2 regions of the Mycolicibacterium doricum genome follow, and region 1 is predicted to be linked to the other one. Evidence: predicted binding sites of a transcription regulator. Region 1 holds the regulator's gene; the other holds the start of a gene.
The links. The regulator HspR, encoded in region 1, represses chaperone genes until heat shock. The targets are predictions, from matches to a motif close to ANNTGAGTNNNNNNNACTCANNT.
Positions count from the first base shown of each region.

Region 2: lon (endopeptidase La) is a predicted target of HspR. The motif match lies at 3,656-3,678, and genes of this name have one in related genera.

Region 1 covers NZ_AP022605.1:210,381-216,117, forward strand. Annotated here, with positions in the region: gene dnaK (molecular chaperone DnaK) at 1-1,164, shown strand, start outside; gene grpE (nucleotide exchange factor GrpE) at 1,161-1,841, shown strand; gene dnaJ (molecular chaperone DnaJ) at 1,874-3,067, shown strand; gene G6N07_RS00965 (heat shock protein transcriptional repressor HspR) at 3,102-3,491, shown strand; gene G6N07_RS00970 (aldose 1-epimerase) at 3,488-4,390, opposite strand; gene G6N07_RS00975 (FAD-binding oxidoreductase) at 4,413-5,579, opposite strand.
Region 2 covers NZ_AP022605.1:2,038,511-2,044,247, forward strand. Annotated here, with positions in the region: gene G6N07_RS20325 (hypothetical protein) at 339-485, shown strand; gene G6N07_RS10060 (alpha-amylase family glycosyl hydrolase) at 482-1,783, shown strand; gene G6N07_RS10065 (DUF1810 domain-containing protein) at 1,788-2,180, opposite strand; gene G6N07_RS10070 (esterase family protein) at 2,422-3,426, shown strand; gene lon (endopeptidase La) at 3,691-5,737, shown strand, end outside.

The DNA of each region.
Region 1 (5,737 bases):
CGGCTGCGTGAGGCCGCCGAGAAGGCCAAGATCGAGCTGAGTTCGAGCCAGAGCACCTCGATCAACCTGCCCTACATCACCGTCGACGCGGACAAGAACCCGCTGTTCCTCGACGAGCAGCTGACCCGCGCCGAATTCCAGCGCATCACCCAGGATCTGCTGGACCGCACCCGCAAGCCGTTCCAGCAGGTGATCAAGGACGCCGGCATCTCGGTCGCCGACATCGACCACGTCGTGCTGGTCGGTGGCTCCACCCGTATGCCCGCGGTGTCCGACCTGGTCAAGGAGATGACCGGCGGCAAGGAGCCCAATAAGGGCGTCAACCCGGACGAGGTCGTCGCCGTCGGCGCCGCCCTGCAGGCCGGTGTGCTCAAGGGTGAGGTGAAGGACGTCCTCCTGCTCGACGTCACCCCGCTGTCGCTCGGCATCGAGACCAAGGGCGGCGTGATGACCAAGCTGATCGAGCGCAACACCACGATCCCGACGAAGCGGTCGGAGACGTTCACCACCGCCGACGACAACCAGCCGTCGGTGCAGATTCAGGTGTTCCAGGGCGAGCGCGAGATCGCCGCGCACAACAAGCTGCTCGGCAGCTTCGAGCTGACCGGTATCCCGCCGGCTCCGCGCGGTGTGCCCCAGATCGAGGTGACCTTCGACATCGACGCCAACGGCATCGTCCACGTCACCGCCAAGGACAAGGGCACCGGCAAGGAGAACACGATCCGTATCCAGGAAGGCTCCGGCCTGTCCAAGGAAGAGATCGACCGGATGATCAAGGACGCCGAGGCGCACGCCGACGAGGACCGCAAGCGGCGCGAGGAAGCCGACGTCCGCAACCAGGCCGAGACCCTGGTCTACCAGACGGAGAAGTTCGTCTCCGAGCAGCGCGAAGCCGAGGGCGGCAGCAAGGTCCCCGAGGATGTGCTGACCAAGGTCGACGGCGCGATCTCCGAGGCCAAGACGGCGCTGGCCGGCACCGACATCGGCGCGATCAAGGCGGCGATGGAGAAGCTGGGCACCGAGAGCCAGGGGCTCGGCCAGGCCATCTACGAGGCCACCCAGGCCGAACAGGCCGCAAGCGCCGGCGCCGCCGGCGCCTCCAGCAGCAGCGATGACGACGTCGTGGATGCCGAGGTCGTCGACGATGACCGGGAGAACAAGTGAGCAACACCGATCCGCACGAGCCGGTGACCGTCACCGACAAACGGCGCATCGATCCCGTGACCGGTGAGGTTCGCGATCCGTCCGGCCCGGCCCCCGGAGCCGCTCAGGCGGCGACGTCCAGCCACAGTGGGCCGGCGCCGGACGCCGCGCCGGCGGCCCGACAGGCCGCCGGCCCCACGGAGGGCGGGGACACCGATGAGGTAGCCGAGCTCAAGAGCACGTTGCAGCGGGTGAAGGCGGAGTACGACAACTACCGCAAGCGCATGCTGCGCGACCAGCAGATGATCGCCGACCGCGCGAAAGTCTCGGTGGTCAGCCAGTTGCTGGGGGTGCTCGACGACCTCGACCGCGCCCGCAGCCACGGTGACCTGGAGTCCGGCCCACTGAAGTCGGTAGCCGACAAGCTGGCCGGTGCACTGGAGAACCTCGGGTTGACGCCGTTCGGCGCGGAGGGGGACGAGTTCGACCCCGCACTGCACGAGGCCGTCCAGCACGAGGGCGAGGGCACCCACCCCGTGGTGGGCACCGTGATGCGCCGTGGCTACAAGGTCGGTGAACAGGTGGTGCGCCACGCACTCGTCGGCGTCGTGGACACCGTGCCGCCAGGATCCGGACCCGCCGACACGGCCGATAACACCAGCGCCGCGGCGCACCAGGCCGCAGAATCAGACAACTAGAAACCCAGAGAAAGGTGAGGAGGTGACGCGGCATGGCCCAACGCGAGTGGGTCGAGAAGGACTTCTACTCCGAGCTCGGCGTCTCCTCTGACGCCAACGCGGACGAGATCAAGAAGGCCTACCGGAAGCTGGCCCGCGATCTCCACCCCGACACCAACCCGGACCCCACGGCCGCCGAGCGGTTCAAGGCCGTGTCCGAGGCGCACAGCGTGCTGTCGGACCCGGCGAAGCGCAAGGAGTACGACGAGACCCGCCGGCTGTTCGCCGGCGGCGGTTTCGGCCGTGGCCGCTTCAACGGCGGCGGTGGGGGATTCGGCGGCGGTTTCGGTGGCGGCGGCGCTTACGGTTCCGAGGGCGCCGAGTTCAACCTCAACGATCTGTTCGACGCCGCCGGGCAGACCGGCGGCGCCAACATCGGCGACCTGTTCGGCGGACTGTTCGGGCGGGGTGCCTCGCCGCGGCCCAGCCGGCCGCGTCGCGGCAACGACCTCGAGACCCAGACTGAGCTGTCGTTCCTGGAGGCCACCAAGGGTGTGGCGATGCCGTTGCGGCTGACCAGCCCCGCACCGTGCACTAATTGCCATGGCAGCGGGGCACGTCCGGGCACCAGCCCCAAGGTGTGTCCGAACTGCAACGGCGCCGGAGTCGTCAACCGCAACCAGGGCGCGTTCGGATTCTCCGAACCGTGCACCGAATGCAAGGGCAGCGGCTCGATCATCGAACACCCCTGTGCCGAGTGCAGAGGCACCGGCGTGACCACCAGGACCCGCACCATCAACGTGCGGATCCCCCCTGGTGTGGAGGACGGTCAGCGGATTAGGTTGGCCGGTCAGGGTGAGGCGGGATTACGCGGGGCGCCCTCGGGCGACCTGTACGTGACCGTGCACGTGCGCCCCGACAAAGTGTTCGGCCGCGACGGTGACGACCTCACCGTGTCGGTGCCGGTCAGCTTCCACGAGCTAGCGCTTGGCACAACACTTTCCGTCCCGACGCTGGAAGGCAAGGTGGGTGTGCGGGTGCCCAAGGGCACCTCGGACGGTCGCATCCTGCGGGTGCGCGGGCGAGGTGTGCCCAAACGTGGTGGCGGACACGGCGATCTGCTGGTCACCGTGAAGGTGGCGGTTCCGCCCAACCTCGAGGGCGAGGCCGCCGAGGCGCTCGAGGCCTACGCCAAGGCTGAGCGCGCGAGCGGATTCGATCCGCGGGCCGGCTGGGCGGGGGCGTGATGAGCGCTTGCGCGAAGAACCGGGGGCACTGATCATGGCGGCCGAACGAAACGAGGAAGCCCGGACCTTCCTGATCTCGGTGGCCGCCGAGTTGGCCGGTATGCATGCGCAGACTCTGCGCACCTACGACCGGCTCGGCCTGGTCAGCCCACAACGCAGTTCCGGTGGTGGCCGACGGTACTCCGAGCGCGACGTCGACCTGCTGCGCGAGGTGCAACGGCTGTCACAGGACGAAGGCGTCAACCTGGCGGGGATCAAGCGCATCATCGAGCTGACCAATCAGGTGGAGGCGTTGCAGTCCCGTGTCAAGGAGCTGGTCCGTGAGGTCGAGGACTTGCGGAGCAGCCAGCGCCGCGACCTCGCGGTCCCGGTGAAGAGCACCGCGCTGGTCGTCTGGCAGCCGCGGCGGGGCCGCAGCCGCTAGCCGACCCTGATGGAGAACCGACTGGTATCGGGTGCACCAGCCGCCGCGACCCGGTGGTTGTCGCGGCGCAGCGCGTCGGTGGGCGCGGCCATCGGTTCGACGGCGACGAGCTCGTCGGTCGGCGGCGCGAAGAGTTGCGCTGCCCGGTAACCTTTTTCGAACGTCAACTCCACTCGCCGGTCACCATCGGTGAGGGTGAACACCGAGCCCTCCTCGACCTCGTCGAACCCGTGGTCGAGTTCGGTGTCGCCGAGTGTGATGTTGCCGCCCGCCCACTCCTCGGTGGCCCCCGTCGGCAGACCCCATGTGTCGACGGGGAGGTGGCGCATCGGTGGGCTCTGCAGCTGCCACTGCGCCCGCGGGACGCCCGGGATCTGGAGATACGGGTGATAGCCGTAGCAGAGCGGAACCGGAGCCGCGGCCGACGGCGTCACCGTGGTCTCCACAGTCAGCGTGCGCTCGGCCAGCGTCACCGCCATGGTGAGGATATGCGGGAACGGGAACGTCGCCAACAGCCGCGGTTTGTCGGACCAGTTCACCTCGGCCACCAATGTGTTGGCGGACTGCTCGGTGACCCGCCACCCCGGATACGCACCCAGCACCCCGTGAATCGGCACGCCGTGCTCGTCGGTGCGCACGCCGGCGACACCGGGGGTCAGCGTCACCACGCCACCGTCGATGGCGTACTTCGCGGCGCTCAGCCGGTTCGCCCACGGGTAGAGGATCGGGATGCCCATCGTCTTACCGCTGGTGATGTAGGCCTGCACGCCGCGGCGCTGGCCGAGGAACTCGACCCCGTCATCGGCTAGCGACGTGCAGATCATCCCCGCGGACGGCACATACGTCGCCGTCATCGACGACGACGGGTCGCGCAGAGTGACAGGTTGGGGTTCGGCCATGGCGCCAGTGTGGCACGCCCGCTCAGGTGGTGAGCGGGTCGTGCTGGATGCGTTCCTGGGGAGCACCTTTGGCGGTGAGTGCGGCCTTGGTGGCCGCGGTCATCGCCACCCCGCCACAGATCAGGATCTGCCGGTCGCCCCAGTTGCCGTACCGGGTGACCACCTCGTCCAACCGACCGGTCTGGCGGACGTGCAGCCCCCGCGGCGGTGACGGATCGGGATACTCGGCCGCCCACGGTGGGTCGCTGCTGTACTCCGACACCGGCGTCACCGACAGCCACGGGTTGGTCGAGGCGATCTGCCACAGCGTCAGGAGGTCGTACAGATCGCACGGGAACCGTCCCCCGAAGAACAGGTGGACACGCGGGTTGGCCCCGAATCGGGTCATGTCCATGATCAGCGTCCGCAACGGCGCCAGGCCGGTGCTGCCGGCCACCATCAGAACGTCGCCGCCGTCGCGGTCGACGGCCAGTCCGCCGTGCGGATTGGATATCCGCCATCGGTCGCCGACGCGGGTCTCGTTGACGATCGCGGTGCTCACCATGCCGCCGGGCACCGATCGGATGTGGAACTCGACGTACCCGTCCGGATCTGCGGGGATCGCCGGGCTCAGGTACCGCCAGCGCCGCGGCCACTGGGGCACCTGGACGGTGACGTACTGGCCCGGGTGGTAGGCGAGCGGCTGGTCCAGTTTCAACCGCACCACGGACACGTCGCGGGTGGCGCGGACGTGTTCGATGACCGTGCCGTCACAGAACGGCGGGCCTTCTTCGGCCTCGGCCGCTCCCCGCATTACCCCGGTGGTCAGGGCGACGGCGTCGCGGGCGGTCTGGGCGAGCCGGTCCGACCACTGATCGGCGAGACGATTGCGCAGCGCGGCGTACAGGGCCTGACCCATGGTGTCGTAATGCTGTTGCGTCACGCCGTATTTGCGGTGGTCGCGGCCGAGCTGGGCGAGGAACGCCACGGGTTCCTCAGCGCGCTGGGCGATCAGCTCGCCGAACAGCCAGGTCATCGCTTCGGCGAAGGCGGTCCGCTGCCTAGCCATGTCCGGCGGAAACAGGTCGCGCACCGAGAGGTCGGCGGCGAACCAGCGGGTGTAGAAGTCGCCGATCAGCGGATCGGAACCGCGCCGGGGATCGACCGCGTCGCGCAGTACTGTCAGCGCGTCACGGTCGTCGAGTCCCACGTCGTGCCAGTGTAAGTCAGTCCGCTGTGCGAGCCCGTTGCCGCAGCGCACCCACCGGGCAGCATCTCAGGTGCCCTGCGCAGTCCGGACAGCGGATTGCCGACCAGCAGGGCCAACACCGCCCTACAGCCCATACCGACCTTGCCGAACAGGGAACC
Region 2 (5,737 bases), 1.8 Mb from region 1:
GACGATCTCGTCGCCCGTGCGGAGTCACCCGACAGGCTTTGTACCAGCACTTCGCGGATCGTGACGATCCGATCGCCACGGCGTTCACTGCCGCTTCGCTACGGCCGCCAGCGGTTTCGCCGGCGATGCCCCGCACCCGAATCCTGCATACCGTGGCATCGGTGACGCTGAGGACTCGATCCGCATCTGAGCCGCTCGTCACAGCGATCGGTCAGCAGCTCAACCTGGCCGTGGCTCGGGCGGACATCCCCACAGCGTCATCGTGCGCCTGCCGCCTCGACGTCGTCGGCGACTGCTGGTCCGGCTGACCACCGAGGCGCGCTGCGTAGACTCCGCCTGTGGCGATCAGCGACTCGGATCTCGACCACCCCGGCCGCGGCGGCGGCGACCACGCCCGGGTGGTGCCGGGTGTGCCGGTCGACGGCTCGGCGCCGGAACTGACCGACGTCATCCAGTCCCCCTACCGGGAGAAGTTCGCCTCATGACAGAGCCGGCGTGGGTCGAACACGTCATCTGGTGGCAGGTCTACCCACTGGGGTTCGTCGGCGCTTTCCCTGCCGATCCCCCACCCCCACCCGACGAGCACCGGCTGCGGCGCATCGTGGACTGGCTCGACCACGCCATCGCACTCGGCGCCTCCGGTCTCGCGCTGGGACCGGTGTTCGCCTCGCGGACACACGGTTACGACACCACCGACCACTTCACGATCGATCCGCGGCTCGGTGACGGCGGTGACTTCGACGAACTGGTCGACCAGGCGCACCGGCGCGGGTTGCGGGTGCTGCTCGACGGGGTGTTCAACCATGTCGGCACCGACTTCCCCCGTTACCGCGAAGCACTCGACGGCGGCCCTGACCACCCCGCTTCGGCATGGTTTCGGCGGCGCGGCAACAGGTTCGACACATTTGAGGGGCACGGCGAACTGATCACGCTGAACCACCGCGAGCCTGCCGTAGTCGACTACACGGTGGAGGTGATGTCGCACTGGCTGGCGCGCGGCGCCGACGGCTGGCGACTGGACGCCGCCTACGCCGTCCCGGACCGCTTTTGGTCAGAGGTGCTTGCGCGAGTGCGTGAACGGCACCGCGACGCGTGGTTTGTCGGCGAGGTGATCCACGGTGACTATGCGGGCCGCGTGGCCGCCGGATTCGACTCCGTCACCCAGTACGAGTTGTGGAAAGCGGTGTGGAGCAGCCTCAACGACGGCAACTTCCACGAACTCGACCACGCGTTGCAGCGGCACACCGAGTTCCTCGCGACGTTCGTGCCGTTGACGTTCGTCGGCAACCACGACGTGACCCGCATCGCCAGCCAGATGACCGATCCCCGCCACCTGGAACACGCGCTGGTGCTGTTGTTCACGATCGGCGGGGTGCCGAGCGTCTACGCCGGCGACGAGCTGGGATACCGCGGAGTCAAGGAGAACCGTCGCGGCGGCGACGACGCCGTGCGTCCCGAGTTCACCTTTCCCCCAGGTGAAGACACCGACATCTTCCGGCTGAACAAGTACCTGATCGGGCTGCGCCGCCGCCATCCGTGGCTCCACCGTGCGATGACGTCGGCGGTGGAGTTGACCAACAGCCAGTACGTCTACGAGACCCGCAACGGCGACGACGCGCTGGTGGTCGCGCTCAACGTCGACGACGCACCGCTGAGGGTATCCCTGGGCGACACCACGCTACCTCGCGGCCGGGTGGTCGCCGGCTCCGGGGCACCGCCTGCGGAGGAGGTCGACCGGCTGACCGTTCCGCCGCACGGCTGGGTCGTCGTCGCAACCGCCTGAGCATTCACGACAGCCGCTGGACCGTCGCCGGATCCGGCTCACCGCCGTAGAACTTCTCAAGCACGCCGAGGAAATCGGCGTTGTCGTCGGTGCACCGGGCGAACAGCGTCATCGACGATCGCAGCTTCAGATCGTCGGGCGACCCGAATACCTCACCGGCTGACCGGCCCTCGATGGCCAGCACCAGTCGCGTGCACTCCCGCAGCCGGGGCCCCAGTACCTTGTGCTCGAGATAGGCGACGGCCTCCTCGCGCGAGGCGATGCCGTAGTGCTGCGCGGTGGGGCTGCGGCCGAGTCCCCGCAGCTGCGGGAAGATGAACCAAATCCAGTGTGTACGTTTGTGTCCGGCGCGCAGTTCGCTGATCACGTTGACGTACAGGGGGTTCTGGGCGTCCACGAACGGTGCAGCCCGTGGGGGTCAGCGCACTTCGATGTCACCATCGGGTGATACCCGTCCCACTCCCACATCACGCGGAGGCCATGCGGACCTTCGTAACGGGCTGAGTCGCAATCGTTAGCCAACCGCGATCACGCGCCATCGTGTTGGTACGGCTGTGACAGGTGTGGCCGTTGTTTCATGAGTCTCGATAAGCGCGGCACTGCTTGTGGGATGGAAGAAAGGTGGGTGGGTTGCCGTTATGAAATTCGTCGGAAAGTTCCGCGATACAGCGAGGCGGACATGGAGGCGGATGGCGGTGGTTACGGTCGCCGCGATCACGCTTCCGGGTCTGATCGGCTTCGCCGGGGGGTCGGCGAGCGCAGGTGCGTTCTCGAGGCCGGGTCTGCCGGTCGAGTACCTCGACGTGTTCTCCCAATCCATGAACCGCAACATCCGCATCCAGTTCCAGGGCGGCGGCCCGCATGCGGTGTATCTGCTCGACGGTCTGCGGGCGCAGGACGACTACAACGGCTGGGACATCAACACCCCGGCGTTCGAGTGGTACCACGAGTCGGGGCTGTCGGTGGTCATGCCCGTCGGCGGCCAGTCCAGCTTTTACACCGACTGGTATCAGCCGTCGCGCGGCAACGGCCAGGACTACACCTACAAGTGGGAGACGTTCCTGACCCAGGAACTGCCCGCGTGGCTGGAGGCCAACCGCGGCGTTTCGCCCAACGGCAATGCCGTCGTCGGTATCTCGATGGCCGGAAGCACGGCGCTCACATACTCGATCTACTACCCGCAGAAGTTCATCTACGCGGCGTCGCTGTCGGGTTTCCTCAACCCCTCCGAGGGCTGGTGGCCGATGCTGATCGGGCTGGCGATGCAGGATTCCGGCAGGTACAACGCCGAGAGCATGTGGGGCCCGGCCAGTGATCCGGCGTGGCGGCGTAACGACCCGATGGTCAACATCAACCAGCTCGTCGCCAACAACACCCGGGTATGGATCTACTGCGGCACCGGCACACCGTCGGAGCTCGATGCCGGCACCTCCGGTGGCAACCTCATGGCAGCCCAGTTCCTCGAGGGCTTCACATTGCGGACGAATGTCACCTTCCGTGACAACTACATCGCCGCGGGCGGGACCAACGGGGTCTTCAACTTCCCGTCGAATGGCACACATGCCTGGGGCTACTGGGGTCAGCAGCTGCAGCAGATGAAGCCGGACATCCAGCGGGTGCTGGGCGCACAGGGCGCCGTCTGAACCGAGGGCCTGACCCCCCGAACCAGGGAGCCTGCCGCGTCCCTACGGCAGGCTCCCTGCCCTTCCGGTTATTCGGCAAAGGCCACCGAGCAGCCGACACCCGCCTTGGAGTGACGCAATGGCCGATGTCGGCACTGCGTCACACATATCGACGGGAAGCAACGGGTGGACCCGGGCGCTGGCGCTACCGCCCCCGGGTCGGGCTCGGGAACAAACACTTCCCTGACAGGGTTGAGTCGATCTGACTGAACTTTGGAGGATCACATGGCTCAAGCCAACGACACATCGGGTGTTGTGCCCGTCCTTTTCAACAACGAGGCGATCGTGCTGCCCGGCATGGTCGTGCCGATCGAACTGGACGAGGCCGCCCGTGCCGCCGTAGATGCGGCTCGCGCCACCGAATCCGGTGAGCTGCTCATTGCGCCCAGGCTGGGTGACCGCTACCCCACCTACGGCGTTCTCGCGACGATCGTGCAGGTCGGCCGCATTCCCGGCGGCAGCGGAACCGCCGCGGTCGTCCGCGGGAAGAGCCGTGCGCACATTGGCGCAGGCGCCAGCGGACCGGGCTCGGCACTGTGGGTCTCGGTCGAGGAGGTGACCGATCCCGAGATCACCGACGAGACCCGCGAACTGGCGACCGAATACAAGAAGCTCCTGCTGGCGATGCTGCAGCGCCGCGAGGCCTGGCAGATCATCGACTTCGTCAACGAGCTCACCGACCCGTCGGCGCTTGCCGACACCGCCGGCTACGCACCGTATCTGACTCAGGTCCAGAAGCGTCGACTGCTGGAGACTCCCGATGTGGCAGAACGGCTGCGCCTGCTGATCGACTGGACGGGTGATCATCTGGCCGAGGTCGAGGTCAACGACAAGATCGCCGAGGATGTCCGGACCGGGATGGAGAAGCAGCAAAAGGAGTTCCTGCTGCGTCAACAGCTCGCCGCGATCCGCAAGGAACTGGGCGAGTTGGGTCCCGACGGGGCGGGAGAAGGAGCCGACTACCGGGCCCGTGTCGAGGCAGCCGATCTACCAGAGAAGGTCCGCGAGGCCGCCCTGCGCGAGGTCGGTAAGCTGGAACGCACAAACGACCAGAGCCCGGAGGGCGGCTGGATCCGCACCTGGCTCGACACGGTGCTGGACCTGCCGTGGAACGTCCGGACCGAGGACTCGACCGATCTGAAGGCCGCTCGGGAGATCCTGGACGCTGATCATCACGGGCTCGAGGACGTCAAGGATCGCATCGTCGAGTACCTGGCCGTGCGGGCGCGGCGCGCCCAGCGCGGACTGCAGGTGGTCGGTGGCCGCGGGTCCGGTGCGGTGATGGTGCTGGTCGGTCCCCCCGGTGTCGGCAAGACCTCGCTCGGCGAATCGGTCGCGCGGGCGTTGGGCCGTGAGTTCGTGCGGGTCGCCCTCGGCGGCGTGCGTGACGAGGCCGAGATCCGCGGTCACCGGCGGACGTACGTCGGCGCCCTACCCGGCCGAATCGTGCGCGCCGTCGGCGAAGCCGGTTCGATGAATCCGGTTGTGTTGCTGGACGAGATCGACAAGGTCGGCTCCGACTACCGCGGCGACCCGGCCGCGGCGCTGCTCGAGGTGCTCGACCCGGCACAGAACCACACGTTCCGCGACCACTACCTCGATCTGGACCTCGACTTGTCCGACGTGGTGTTCCTGGCGACCGCCAACGTGATCGAGAACATCCCGCAGGCCCTGCTGGACCGCATGGAGCTGGTGCAGATCGACGGCTATACCTCCGACGACAAGGTGGCCATCGCGCGCGACTTCCTGCTGCCGCGGCAGCGGGAACGCGCGGCGCTGACCGAGGATGAGGTGACGGTGACCGACGCGGCGCTGCGCAAGATCGCCGCCGACTACACCCGGGAACCGGGCGTGCGGCAGTTCGAGCGGCTGCTCGCCAAGGCGATGCGCAAGGCGACCACGAAGCTCACCTCCAGCGACGAGCCGATCACGATCGACGAGCCCGATCTCGTGCAGTACCTGGGGCGGCCCCGCTTCATGCCGGAATCGGCCGAGCGTACCGCGGTGCCCGGCGTCGCGACCGGTCTCGCGGTGACCGGACTGGGCGGCGATGTGCTCTACATCGAGGCGGGTTCGACGGACGGTGAGGCCGGTCTGCAGTTGACCGGTCAGCTGGGTGACGTCATGAAGGAGTCCGCGCAGATCGCGCTGTCTTACGTGCGGGCCCACGCCGAGGCGCTCGGCGTCGATCCGAAGGCGCTGGACCGCCGTATCCACGTCCACGTGCCGGCGGGCGCCGTTCCCAAGGACGGTCCGTCGGCCGGCGTCACGA